Regions from separate parts of the Aliamphritea hakodatensis genome, predicted to be linked through region 2. Evidence: riboswitches for the same ligand, from Rfam matches in the RefSeq annotation. Region 2 holds a riboswitch; the other holds the start of a gene.
What was found. Region 2 has a riboswitch for cobalamin ahead of bluB (5,6-dimethylbenzimidazole synthase). Riboswitches for the same ligand answer to the same signal wherever they lie in the genome.

Region 1: linked by a shared signal. The riboswitch ahead of PCI15_RS00855 (TonB-dependent receptor plug domain-containing protein) and the one ahead of bluB (5,6-dimethylbenzimidazole synthase) in region 2 are both predicted to bind cobalamin.

What each region holds. Positions count from the first base shown of each region.
Region 1 covers NZ_AP025281.1:190,604-197,830, forward strand. The annotation lists gene PCI15_RS00835 (energy transducer TonB) at 1-515, shown strand, start outside; gene PCI15_RS00840 (ABC transporter ATP-binding protein) at 555-1,367, opposite strand; gene PCI15_RS00845 (FecCD family ABC transporter permease) at 1,371-2,396, opposite strand; gene PCI15_RS00850 (ABC transporter substrate-binding protein) at 2,393-3,361, opposite strand; gene PCI15_RS00855 (TonB-dependent receptor plug domain-containing protein) at 3,388-5,241, opposite strand; cobalamin riboswitch at 5,384-5,592, opposite strand; gene PCI15_RS00860 (gamma-glutamylcyclotransferase family protein) at 5,860-6,330, shown strand; gene PCI15_RS00865 (exodeoxyribonuclease III) at 6,380-7,147, opposite strand.
Region 2 covers NZ_AP025281.1:1,577,447-1,584,673, reverse strand. The annotation lists gene PCI15_RS07190 (acyl-CoA dehydrogenase) at 1-1,161, opposite strand, end outside; gene PCI15_RS07185 (sensor domain-containing diguanylate cyclase) at 1,422-2,501, shown strand; gene bluB (5,6-dimethylbenzimidazole synthase) at 2,504-3,259, opposite strand; cobalamin riboswitch at 3,304-3,501, opposite strand; gene PCI15_RS07175 (BatD family protein) at 3,598-5,316, opposite strand; gene PCI15_RS07170 (vWA domain-containing protein) at 5,313-7,227, opposite strand, start outside.

The DNA of each region.
Region 1 (7,227 bases), 1.4 Mb from region 2:
CGGCGGCGGTTGCTGCGGCAAAACCCCCGGTAAAATCGGCTGATCCGGTTGTTCAGGCGGAGGAGACGGTTAAGCCAGCGCCGCAGTCTACAGAGCCGCCTGTGGAGCAGCTTGTGGAACGGCCTGTAACGCCGCTTGCAGAAGCATTATCAGCAGCAGAAACCGGATCATCGCAGGCGGAGCAGGAGTTTGCTACGGAAGATGCTCAGCAGGCCGGTGTCGCGGCTCAGCCGGCAGCGGGGGATTTTCTGCAAGCCCGGATTCTGTCGGATCAGAAACCGAAATATCCCCGCCGGGCCATTGCCCGTGATCAGCAGGGGCAGGTGAAGTTACGTTTGTTTCTGAACGCCCGGGGTGAGGTTGAGCGCTATGAAGTCATCGCAAGCAGTGGCTTTAAACTGCTGGACAGGGCGGTACAGCAATTTGTTCAGCAGGAACGTTTTGTCCCTGCGATGCGTAACGGTCTGGCGGTGGCTTCCACACAAACTTTCTCGTTTACGTTTCGTTTGCAGTAGGTCTTACAGCAGGTCTTACAGCAGGTCTTACAGCAGGTCTTACAGTAGATCTTTGCTGGTTGATGCCAGTGCGGTGACCCGTATCCCGTAGGGGGAATTTTCAATCTGACTGCGAATGCCGAAATGCGTCAGCATATTTGCTTCAGTAATGACCGTATCCGGTGCACCGTCAGCCACGATGCTGCCGCCGGAGAGCAGCAACAACCGGTGGCAGAAGCGGGATGCCATATCCATATCATGGATGGCTGCAATCGCCAGATGCCCTTCTTCGGTCAGCTCCCGTACCAGACTCAGCACATCCAGCTGATGGCATACATCCAGGCTGGCGGTGGGCTCATCCAGCAACAGTACCGGCGCTTCCTGTGCCAGTGCCCGGGCGATAAATACCCGCTGCCGTTCGCCGCCGGACAGCTGATCTGCCCGGCGGTTACGCATGGCGGTCAGGCCGGTCTTGTCCAGCGCATCATTAATGCGTTGCAGGTCCTGATCCGATTCCGGCTGAAAGGCCCCCAGGTGGGGGGTACGGCCCATGGCGACAATCTCTTCTACCGAAAATCCGTACCCGGTGGATACATCCTGAGGCACCAGTGAAATATGCCGGGCAATGTCCCGGCGGGGATATTCAGATAAGGGCTTATCATTCAGGCGCACTTCGCCGGAAGCGGCCGGCAGCAGCCCCATCAGCAGTTTCAGCAGGGTGGATTTGCCGGCACCGTTTGGGCCGATCAGACCGATGAACTGCCCCGGGCTGAATTGCAGGCTGATGTCCTGCAGAATCTGACGTTGCTGATAGGCAAAGCTGAGCTGGCTGCAGCTCAGGGTCAGGGCGGTTTTCACAGGGTTATTCTCCATGGTTCACAGTTGCCCCCGGGTCCGTTGCCTTAACAGCAGGAAAACAAAGAAAGGTGCCCCCAGCGTGGCGGTTACCACCCCCAGCGGAATGGCTTTTTCAGGCAGGCTGACCCGTAGCAGCAGGTCAGCCGCCACCAGACAGATGGCCCCGCCCAGCGCACTGGCAGGTAACAGGTAACGGTGTCTTGGTCCCAGAATAAGGCGCAGAATATGGGGGACAACCAGACCGATAAAACCAATGCCGCCACATACTGCAATGGATACCCCGACCAGCATGGCGGTGATGATCAGCAGATGCTGGCGGGTTCGGGGGACATCGATACCGACAGAGGCGGCGTGTACTTCTCCCATCAGCAGGGCATCCAGATCGCGGCTGAAGCACAACACCAGCGCGCAGCCCAGCAGGGCAAAGGGCACGATCAGCCGGACATGGTCCCAGGTACGGCCTTCCAGCCCACCCATGCTCCAGTAAACAATCATTTTGCCGGTATCCCAGTCGTTCAGGGACAGGGCCAGAATCAGGGAGGCCGCCGCGACGTTCAGTGCGCCGATAGCGACCCCGGCCAGTAACAGTGTGCCCATGGCCGTGTGTCCCCGCTGGGTAGCAATGCGGTAAACAATCCACAGGGTGATGCCGGCGCCGCAGAAGGCAAAGGCCGGCAAAATCCACACCGACAGGCTGGTCAGGCCCAGATAGATGGCAATCACGGCGCCCAGAGAGGCACCGGAAGACACCCCGAGAATGGAAGGTGACGCCAGCGGGTTGCGGAACATGCCCTGCATCACCGCTCCGCAAACCGCCAGCGATGCGCCGGCGCAGGCACCGATAATCACCCGGGGCAGGCGCACATCCAGTAAAATGCTTGCCATCCAGGGGCGGATATCCGCACCGGTATCCATGCCCAGGCTGTGGAGCAGGATGCTGATTATTTCAGCGACCGGGATCTGCGCCGGCCCCTGCAACAGTTCTCCCAGCATGGCCAGTATCAGTAATACCGGCATGATGATAAAGATCAGGCGGGGTGTCATTGTTTGATCTCCGGATGTAGCAGCCGGGCAACCGGTTCGATCGCCCGCCAGCTGTATTGGGATGTGGATAAGAGCCAGGCGCCTTTCAGGCTGTGTACCTGCCGGTGGCGGACGGCGGGAACATTTTTCCAGGCCGGACGCTGCATCAGCTGCATGGCCGTGCTGTCCTGATTATCCGGTGCGCCGGTGCCCATCAGAATAATGTCCGGTGCCAGGCTGATCGCCAGTTCTTCGCTGATGGTCTGTGAGCCCTGAATGCCGGTTTCACTGATGACATTAAAACCCCCTGCCAGCCGGATAATTTCATCAATGGTGGTCCCCGGGCCGGTGGTGGTGCCGTCGAGATTGAAATACAGCACTCTGGGTTGCGATACATCGCGATAGGTGCTTTTTATGCGCTTCAGTAGCTGCTGCAGCGCTGCCAGCTGTTGCTCTGCTTTCGGGCGGCTGCCGGTGGCGGCGGCTACCAGACGGATATTGGCCGCCAGATCGTCGAAGGAGCTGAAGTCCGTTAGCCGTACCACCGGAATGCCTGCGCCCAGTAGCTGGCGGACGGTTTCTGCCTGGGTGTAGCTGGCAATAAATACCAGATCCGGCTCCAGACTGAGAATTTCTTCAATGTTGCCCTGCAGGCGTTTTACCGCCGGGGGATAGTGGCCGGTGACGTTTGAAAGCGAGGGGTAATCCGCCAGACCTGTGATGCCCACCACCCGGTCCGGGGGCAGGAGCCGGGCGAGAATTTCGTCGGTGCCAATGGTCATAGAAACAATCCGCCGGGGCGGCTGTTCAAGGGTGTAGCGGGCACCGATGGCATCGGTCAGGGTTTTGGGGAAGGAATCCCCTTCGATCTGTGTGGCGGTCAGGGCCGTGTTACTGAACAGGCCGGCACGAATATCCAGCCGGCTCAGTAGCAGGGCGCCAAGCAGCACAGCAACAATTGCTATCAGTGATCTGTTTTTTGTCACAGTGCTGCCCTGTCAGCGCTGAGGGCTTAAAGCTCGCCGCTCAGTTTAATGCCTACCATGAAATTAATGCCCGGCGTACCGTAGCCGTAAATTTCTTCATAATCTTCATCAAACAGGTTATTCACCTTAGTGAAGATTTCAATATTATCGGAGTAGGCATGGGTAACTGCAAGATTCGCGACTGTGTAGCTGTCCAGCTCAACCGGATCATTGGTGCTGGAGAAACGGGTGTCATTCTGACGGCCGGTGAACTGTAACCCGCCACTGAGCCGGGTTTTACCGTTTGACAGCAACTGGCTGGCATTCAGGCTGGCGGTGTGTTCAGGATGCCGGATCAGCTGTTTGCCGCTGGCGTCTTCAGCCTGGCTGTAGGTGTAGCTGGCGCTCAGGCGCAGATCATCGGTGGGGTTCAGGGTGGCTGTCAGTTCCAGACCCTTAATGCTCGAATCATCTTCCTGATTGATGACGGTGTTACCGCTGTTTTTAATCTGGTTCCGGATATCATTATGGAACAGGGTGGCGTCTGCATAGCCATCCAGATCGGTAAAGTGATATTCCAGACCCATATCTGTGCTGGTGGTTTCTTCCGGGTCGAGATCAGGGTTGCTGACGAAATTGGAGGCAAAGCCAAACATTTCAAACAGGGTTGGGTTTTTAATGCCGGTGCCCCGGCTGGTGTGCAGACGCCAGTCATCATTCAGCCAGGCAGCAAAGCTGACCCGGTAGGTATTGGCGTTGGCAAACCGGTCATTCCAGTCGCGACGGCCTGCCAGGGTAAAGTAATAGGTTTCATCCAGATTCAGACCGTACTCCGCCACCAGACTGTTGGTATCAATGCCTTCATGCACATTGGTTGAGCTGCTTTTGTAGTCGAAATCTTCTTCTTCACGCTCGGCCACTAAGGTCAGGCGGTGTTCCGCAGCATCGCTGTGGATAAAGTAATTGCTCTGATAGTCCAGCTTACGCTTGCGGCCCAGCGCGTTGGAGTTAAAGGCAAAGTTCTTTTCCCGGCTCTTGGTGAAGGCATAGCCGATTTCCTGTTGCCAGTTACCGTCAGCTGAATCCAGCTTGGCGGAAATACGGCCTGAATTCTGAACCCGCTTCGCGGCGCTGTCGTCATCGACAATAAAACCGGAAGGGTATTCTGACTTATCGGTTTCCTGGAAAGCGTCCACATGGCGTAACACCAGATTCAGCTCAAGGTTCTCTGTGGCCTGCATGCCGCCTTTAAAGTTAAGGGTGCTGTTGGAGTAGCCGTCTTTTTCGTTATGACCCCTGTCGCTGTTCGCGGCGGAGATACCTGAACTGTCCAGCAGTGATCCGCTCAGGGCAACATTGTATACCTCATCGCCGCCGTTCAGGTTGAAGCTTTGCTGGTTGGTATCGTAGCTGCCGGTGGCAACGGTGACACTGCCATTCAGCGGCCCTTTGCCCTGTTTGGTGATGATGTTTACCACACCGGCGGCAGCATCGCTGCCCCAGATCGCGCTTTGTGCGCCGCGCAGTACTTCAATCCGTTCAATGTCCAGATTGAGCAGGTCAGCAAAGTTAAATTCAGACACGGAGCTGTTGTCGTTCACTTCAACACCGTCGATCAGTACCAGCGTCTGGTTTGGCTCTAAACCACGGATGCGCAGTGAGGTTCTGCCGCCGATACCGCCGGTCTGGCTGACGGTCAGCCCCGGTACTTCACGCAGGGCTTCTTCGACCAGGGTAATCTGATTGTTTTCCAGATGTTCTGAGTCGATGATGCTGACAGCGGAACCGGTTTCTTCCCGGCTGGCTTCAACCTTGGACGCAGTGATGATGATTTCCTGCGCCTGGGCAGAAACAGTGGCGCCGGCCAGCAGGCAGGCTAATAAGGAGTGTCGTAATTGCATAAAGCACCTGTGTTGTCGTGTAACTGGTGTCCGCGCAGGCGAACCGACGTGACAACACAGGGTGGCGGCACGTTCAGTAACAATAGATTTATGTATTGTCACCGTTACGTTTTCCGCCCAACACAGCGCCCCGCAATGTTAGTAGGTGACGATCGGAATGGCAGGTCTCCTGGCTTGCAGGTCTGCGTTTATGTTCAGCCTTCCCGGATTTTCCAGTGGCCTGAGTCGAACAAACAGAATTCGCTGCATACAGTTACGGGGGTAGCTAGGGGTGAGGTGTCTGTGGTGACAGATGCCTTTTCCTATTCCCATTTTAATCCGTCGGAAAGTGCCGCGGCTGCCGTCTGTGGTGGCCGGAGTGCTTTCCTGAAGAACCATTCTCGCGGGCATATTACAAACTTGTCATCTGAATGCAATGATATGAAACAAATGTGTCGAAAAATAGGTAATGTCTTGTCTGATAACGACGTTTCGCAGAATAAATGTGCCTTCCTGCAGAGGTGCTTCTGACCCTTGCTGGCGGCATTACTTTCATCGTTCCGCGAAGCCGATTATCATCACCCCCTTGCCGCCGGATGGTCTGGCGGACAGAGAATGTAAATAAGTGACGGTAATCTCATGTCGACCAATATTTTTGTTTATGGTGTGCTGCAATATGATGAGCTGTTGCAGCAGCTGACCGGTAATACGTTTCAGAAGGTGTCTGCAGAATTACTGAACCATCAGCGCCTGACTCTGCATATGGAAGGCTGGTCGGATCTGGGAGTGGCGGTGCCGTCACCGGGTAATCAGATACAGGGTTCTGTCCTGTTGGAAGTCGATGATGCGTCGCTGGCGATTCTGGATGATTTTGAAGAAGCCGACGTGGGACTGTATATGCGTAAGCTGGCGATTATCCGTCTGGAAAACGGGCAGGAAGCGCAGGTATCTGTGTATGCCGGTACACCTAAGTCCCGCGAGTTTTTGCAGGGCGAATGGGACGAAGAGAAATTCATCAGCCAGCATTATGCCAGCTATAAAGAAGAGATCATTCCTGCGTTCCTGGAAGAGCGGGCGTTACGTGAAGCGGCGAAGCAAGATGCTGAATAACCGGACTAACTGATACAAAAATGCCGGCTGATGCCGGCATTTTTATGTGTCAGATATCGTAATCTATGATCACCGGAGCGTGAGCCGAGAATGCCGTATCGCGGAAGATACGGGCAGACTTAACCGTTTTGCGCAGGTTTGCCGTGGTGATCTGATAATCCAGACGGGCACCTTCATTAAGCTCCCGGGCACGGTTGTATTCCGGCCACCAGGTATACTGGTGATCGGCGTGATTGACCTGCCGGAAGGCATCCACATAGCCCATCTCATCAAAGATATCTGCCATCCATTCCCGTTCGTGGGGCAGGAAGCCGGATACACTCTGGTTAACGTACCAGTTGCTCAGATCAACAGGCTTGTGAGCAATGTGCAGCGGGCCGCAGAAAATAAATTCACGGCGTTTGCGCAGGGTCTTGGTCAGGTGCCCCGCCAGCAGATCCATATACTCTTCTTTTTCCGCCTGAGCTTCATCATTTTTCAGGCCGGATGGCATGCTCCATGAGGCCACGCTGACTTTATCAAAGTCTGCCTGAATGAAACGGCCATGGAAGTCGCACTGTTCAAATCCCAGGCCGGTCATAATAGCTTTGGGAATTTCACGGGTGTAAATAGCCACACCGCTGAAGCCGTCTTCGAAGGCGTCAAAGAAATAGGCTTCGTAACCTTCCGGGTGGAAACGGTCCGCATCCAGCTGATACTCTTTTGCGCGCAGATCCTGCAGACACACAACGTCTGCGTCCTGCTGGACCATCCAGTCGAAAAAACCATTATCGGCAGCCTGTTCAATACCTTGGGTATTGAAGGTGATAACGCGCATAGAACAAAAATCCTGAAAAAAGTATCAAATGTATGAAAGATTACTATCGAGCCCGCATTGTATAAGGGATGCGGCGAAAA
Region 2 (7,227 bases):
CGCCCGCCCCAGAATCAGCGCGTGCACATCATGGGTGCCTTCATAGGTATTCACCGCTTCCAGATTCATCACATGCCGGATCACGCCAAACTCATCGGAAATGCCGTTGCCGCCGTGCATGTCCCGGGACATACGGGCAATATCCAGTGACTTACCGCAGTTATTGCGCTTGAGCAGGGAAATCAGTTCAACCGGGCAGGCATCCCGATCCATCAGGCGTCCCATCTGCAGACACGCCTGCAGGCCCAGCGTAATTTCAGTCTGCATATCCGCCAGTTTTTTCTGGATCAGCTGATTTGCCGCCAGCGGGCGACCAAACTGAATCCGGTCCAGCGTATACTGACGGGCACTGTGCCAGCAGAATTCTGCCGCCCCCAGCGCACCCCATGCGATGCCGTAACGGGCCTTGTTCAGGCAACCGAACGGTCCGGCCAGCCCCTGCACATCCGGGAAGATGTTTTCTTCCGGTACAAAGACATCATCCATCACGATTTCGCCGGTGACCGACGCCCGCAAAGAGAACTTACCTTCGATCTTCGGTGCACTCAGCCCCTGCATGCCTTTTTCCAGAATGAAGCCACGCACCACACCGTCCAGTTTGGCCCAGACGACAAATACATCGGCCACCGGGGAATTGGTGATCCACATCTTGGCGCCTTTGAGCTGGTAGCCACCGTCCACTTTCACCGCACGGGTTTTCATATTATTCGGATCGGAACCCACGTCCGGCTCGGTCAGGCCGAAACAGCCAATCCACTCACCACTGGCCAGCTTAGGCAGATATTTCATCCGCTGGGCTTCGGTGCCGTAGCTATAAATAGGATGCATCACCAGCGAAGACTGCACGCTCATAGCAGAGCGGTAACCGCTGTCGACCCGCTCAACTTCACGGGCAACCAGGCCGTAACACACATAATTCACATCCGCGCCACCATACTGTTCCGGCAGAGTTGAGCCCAGTAATCCCAGCTCACCCAGCTCAGGCATAATCTCAGTATGGAAAATCTCATGACGGTTGGCTTCGGTTACCCGGGGCAGCAGCCGCTCCTGGCAGTATTCTCTCGCGGTATCGCGCACCATGCGTTCTTCTTCGCTCAGCTGTGCGTCAACAGATAACGGATCCAGCCAGTCAAACGCCGGCTTTTTAACAGACTTACTCATGTTCATTGCCCCTGAAAATCGATGTCCGGATAACCCAAAAATACACGGAATAAAATCCATACTACCCCCCTCCCACGGAAAGGGTACATACCCCTTATGGGTAGCACAGATTTATAAACACTGTATTAGCCATCTATTTTCATAGATATTAGATAACTATGCGTTGATACAGATCTTGCCAGCCTGAAACCCGGCGGCAAAATCCAGGCAATAAGAATGCTTTTACACGGAAAGAAACATTCACAGCAACAGGTAATGATATGACGTACGCGTTCCCTCTTCCGGATAACGAATCAGAACGGCTGCTGGCGCTTGAAGATTACGATATTCTCGACACCCTGCCCGAACAGGCCTACGACGATATCGCCAGGCTGGCGGCCTTTGTCTGCGGGGTGGATAAAGCCATGGTTGCCTTTGTTGATGGCGAACGGAAATGGCATAAAGCCCGGTATAACATCGCCCCTGAAGAAGTCCCCCGGGGCTTTGCTATCTGCTCCCAGACCATTATGGGTGCTGATCCTTTCATCGTGCCCGATACCCACAAAGATCCGCGGGTGAAAGACATCGGCATGGTCACCCACCCGCCCCACGTCCGGTTTTACGCCGGGGTACCGCTGATTGACGACGCCGGTATGGCGCTGGGCACCCTCTGTGCGGTAGATACCCAACCACAGGACATCAGCGAAGAACAGACCCGCGCGCTGACGGCACTGGCAAATCAGGTGATGCAACTGCTTCGGCTGAGAAAATCTCTCAAAGTACTGGAAGCACGGGAGCGGCAACTGAATGAATCCAGACAGCGGCTGGACAGTGCCAACAGCGAACTGCGCCGCCTGACCCTGACTGACGAACTTACCGGGCTGAATAACCGCCGCGCGTTTAACACTGAACTCAGCCGCGAAACCCACCACGCCGGTACCCGGGAAACCCCGCTCAGCCTGCTGGTTATCGACATTGATCACTTTAAGATTCTGAATGACAACCGCGGCCACAGTTTTGGTGATCAGGTACTCATCAGGGTAGCCGGACTGCTGAGACAAAGGGTCCGGCATCAGGATTTCTGTGCCCGCTACGGCGGTGAAGAATTTGTCATACTCCTGCCGGACACACCGCTGCAGGGCGCGTTAAAACTGGCCGAAGCCTGCCGGAAAAGTATTCAGGAAAACGGTTTTGACGGCGAAAAGCTGACCATCAGCATTGGCGTTGCAGAATACCAGGGGCAGCCTGCAGAGGCTTTATTCGACAGCGCGGATAAAGCCCTGCTCGATGCCAAACGTCAGGGCCGTAACTGTATTGTTACCGGATCAGTCACAGGACCAGCGACCGCCCCGACACCCTGACCTCAGAAAGGCTGATGAGGAAAATCAGCCTGAGCAACAACCGCTTCGGTAATCCCTTCCTGCCCGGCGGTATCCCGGTTCCCCCACTGATCAAAATGCAGCAGGCTTTCCAGCGGTGTCCGGGGTAACCAGCCGGCCGATTCAAGCTCCGGCCGTTTATAGAAGTGATCCACATAGCCAATACACAGATAGGCAACCGGCACGATATCCCGGGGAATGCCCAGCACATCCTGAAGCTTTTCCGGGTCCATAATGCTAACCCAGCCAATCCCCAACCCTTCCGCCCGGGCAGCTAACCACAGGTTCTGTACCGCACATACGCTGCTGTACATGTCCATTTCCGGAATATGGGTACGGCCAATCACCGTCGGGCCGGTCCGGCTACGGTCACAGGTAATACAAATGTTCAGCGGTGACTCCAGAATCCCCTCAAGCTTCAGGGAGCGGTAGGTGTCCCGCTTTTCTTCTGAAAACATATCTGCCGCTTCATCATGGGCCGTATCAAACAGGCCTTTCACCTGCTGACGCACCCCGGCATCGCGAATCAGCATAAAATCCCAGGGCTGCATGAAACCTACCGACGGCGCATGGTGAGCTGCGTACAGCACCCGGCTGAGCACCTCGTCAGGAATGCTGTCCGGCCGGAACTGCCCACGGACATCCCGGCGGTTAAAAATGGTTTTATACAGACCGTCACGGTCCTGTGAAGTAAAACGAATGGTTTCCTGATGCGGAAAATCAGTTGTTGGATGCCCCATAGGTATTCCCCTTGATATGGTGGCGATAAGTGTCTGTCCAAACACTTTTCTGATACCTACAGGCCGGTCTTCTGACTCAGGATCAGCTTCTGTAAACACCTTCCCGAGATCACTCAGTGGCTGGCAAATGCCTGTTTACAGAATCCCCTTCACAGCGTTGGGCACGTTCCGGACTCACACCGGATTCCCGATTCTCCCGTCACTGTTAAACAGCTCAGGGCACCTGTATGCGGATATAAATTGTCTGCCAGCGGTTATATAAAATTTGCCGGCGGCGGGCAAGCACAATCCGCCGTTAAACCGATCCGGATCAAACTATTCGCATCCCTTTCGGCCTGTTACTGGCCGGGATAAAAGGCTGACAAACCTGCCGTTTTTTGCTGCCCGGATCGCAACGCAGATAACTGTGTATGCAACTCAGCCAAACCAGTACCCAGTGTATCCAGATCCGGGCCGCTGGTTTCAGACGAAGCAAACAGCGCCCGCTCCAGCAGTACCAGCTGTGCTGTCAGGTCATCACCGGCTAAGGCCTTCAGTCCCGTGATACCGCTGGCTGGCAATAAACCCGACCGGTAACAGCGATTGCCCCAGTGCTGAACAGCCTGATGAATCGCCGCCAGTTGCTGACCCGCCAGCGCCCGCTGCACATCAGAAAAGCCATCCGCTAACACAGACCTTTCAGACAGCGAATCCGCTTCAGAAACCGGCTGAAGCTCCCTTATCTGCCGGCGTTGCTTCAGGAGCACGACAATCAGCACCAGCGCCAGACAGGCCCAGAACAGATTCGCCCACAGTAACCAGGAAGCCAGCGGCGCAGGCTGATAAATAATCTGTGGCTCCGCCTCCGGCAAAGGAGATGCTGGCAGTAACGGCGCTGCCGGCTGTGCCGGTGCAGCAGGTACACTCGCGGAACGGCCTGTGGCAGCTGGCAACACTTCAATCGTCCGGGCCGGTAAACGGGCCTGTTCTGCCCGGTTTTCCGTACTGTTCCACCACCTGACGACCAGCTCAGGAATTTCAATCAGTCCGGGCTTCACCGGCACGAATGCCACACTGCGCTGGCGGGCATTGATAACCCCCCGGCTGTTGAGATCTTCCGTATTTTGCAGCGGCTCGGCGTAGACATTCATCCCGGGGATATCGGCAAACTCAAAGGTGGGCAAGCGATCAGGGGCGGCCCCCACCGTTGCCAGCGTAACCGTTCGGGTCAGGGATTCTCCCAGACGGATTTGTTCCGGTGGCTGGCTCCAGCTGTCAGAAAGATCCAGTTTATTCGCCACCAGCCATTCCTGAGGCGTAAATTCCGCCGGACGGGCTTTCACCTGCAGGGTTTCGGCCCCCATTTGCAAACGTACTTTCTGTGCAGGCCGGCCGCTCAGCAGGTTCCGCCGGCCAACCTGAATATCAAGACTCTGTGCCGGTATGTTCAGCTCACCGGCCTCGCGGGGAAACACCGCATAAGCCACTTCATAGACCCCGAAACGCCGGCCATTGCGGGTGGTTTCATACTGGTTATCCCCCAGCTCAATGACCTGTGCTCCCGGCAGTTCAAACGGCTGCATTTCCAGCCCGCCAACCGCCACCCCGTAAAGTAACCGGCGGGTGACAATCACCTGTCCGTTCTCGAAAACCTCCGATTTATCCAGCACCATCTCCACCCGTAAATCATCGGTTGAATCCGTAGGCGGGGGCGGCGCGGTAACTTCAATGGTAATGGGTGCGCTTCGGGCACCTTCCAGCTCAAAGGCAGGGATGACCAGCGTACCCTCCTGTTTCGGGCTGAGAATCAGCCGCCATTTCACAGTCCGGCTGATATCACCGTTAATGATCGAGGTATTGCGCCCCACGGACCGGTTCAGCACCTTAAACAGCGGATCAAGTAATGAAAAGTCCGGCTCACCTTCAGTTGAACCTTCGGCAAGTACCGTCAGGGAAAGGCTGTCTCCCATGGCCATCCGGTTACGGTCAACACTGGCTTCAAGTGCTGCGGCCAGTACACTGTGCGTGAACATCAGCATGGCCAGCGCGGCCAAAATCTTTACAAAAAACTGTTTCACCACCGTTGCTCCTGCGCCGGTTTCCAGTCACCACTTTCATAGGCCTGGCGCTTCTTCTGATACTCATAGTTAAACTTGTTCCGCAGCAGACCTGCGGGATCTTCCGGCAGTTGCCCAAGCCATTTCTGCAGGGCTTCATCTTCCGGGGAAGATTGCTGTTCAGCCTGAGCCAATGCCGATGTCGCTTCCGGCTGTTCAGCCTGTGACTCAGCGGCGGCCTCTTCAGCCTGCTGCTTGTCCAGAGCTTCCTGCTGTTGCTGATCCACCTGCTGGCTAAGCTGCTCCGCCTGACTCTGCAAGTCTGCCTGCTGTGAACTCTGATCCTGCTGGCTGTCGCCCTGCTGGTTCTGATCCTGCTGGCCCTGTTCGCCCTCACTCTGCTGATTCTGGCTCTGCTGACTTTCGCCTTGCTGATTCTGATCCTGCTGACTTTCACCTTGCTGGTTCTGATCCTGCTGGTTCTCACCCTGCGGGTTCTGATCCTGCTGCCCCTGCTGATTCTGGCTTTGCTGTTGCTGCAGTAGCTTTTCGATCAGGGCTTTATTTGCCTGTGCGTCTTCGTGCTCCGGCTGCTCATCCAGCACCTGCTCATAAGCCGCCAGCGCCTCATTCAGCTTGCCCGCTTTCGCCAGCGCATTGCCGCTGTTATATAAGCCTTGGGTGCCGCCTTCTGCGGCAAACTGTTCTGCAGCGGCGGCATAATCACCGTTGCGATAGCGGGCTGCCGCCTGCCAGTCGGGTCTCTGAAACAGTTCAGCGGCCGAGGCAGCATCACCTGCTGTTAATGCCTCTTCCCCTTGCTGGTCCGGTGTTTGCCACAGGTTTTGCCAAATGCTGTTGTCGGCTTCTGCTGCGGTCACTGGAGGGCTGTGCACTGCGGGCACAATGAAAGCAAAACACACCGCCAGCAACCAGCCACGCCGGAATGCCAGCGCCGCAATTGGCAACAGCAGCAACACCAGCCAGCTGCCAGCCTCCTGCCACTGGTCAAAGGTTTGTTCAGCAGCTTGCAGATTCTCACCGTTCCGGTCAGAGACATTCCCGGGTAACAGCCCCGCCTCCGCATTAATTAACGCGTCAGTATCGCTGTTATCCAGCTGCATCGAGGTATAAATACCGCCGTTGTCTGCCGCCAGTTGTCTGAGCCTTTGCGTATCCAGACGGGCAACCACAATCTTGCCTGCGGCATCTTTGGCAAATCCTTCCGCCAGTGGAATCGGCGCCCCTTCAGCGGTACCAATGCCCATGACCGACAACGAAAAATCCGTGCCCGCCGGTAAACTGGCAAACAGTTCATTCACCCCACGGGCAGCCTGTGCTGTCACACCGTCGGTGATTAACACTACGCTGCCCTGCCGGCGGTTATCCTGCTTAAACAGACCCAGCGCCAGTGCCACTGCCTCTTCAGTATGGCTGCCGGGAATCGGCATAATTTGCGGTGACAGCCCCGGTAACAGGGCCAACAGTGTTTGGCGATCGTCACTCAGCGGGGCCAGCACGTGAGAGTCACCGGCGTATACCACCAGTGCTGTCATCCCTTCTTCCCGGGCTTTGATCAGATCAGTGAGTTTATAACGCATCCGTTCAAGCCGGCTGGGAGCAACATCCCGTGCCAGCATCGAAGGCGACAGATCGGCAACGATCACCATCGCATCGCCGGTCTGGTACACGGGCTGAGGCAGGCGCTGCCAGGCAGGCCCGGCCAGTGCCAGCACACCCAGCAACCAGCCACAGCCAAGCATTACAAACAGCCATTTGGACAGGCGGCCGCTGTGACCGTCGATCAGATAGTCCCGCAGGCCCGGCGCAATCAGCGTCTGCCAACTTACCCGGGAAGAACGGAACTGCCACAACCCCGCCAGCAGTAAGGGTATAAGCGGCAGTAGCAGCAGCCATAACGGCCGGATGAAA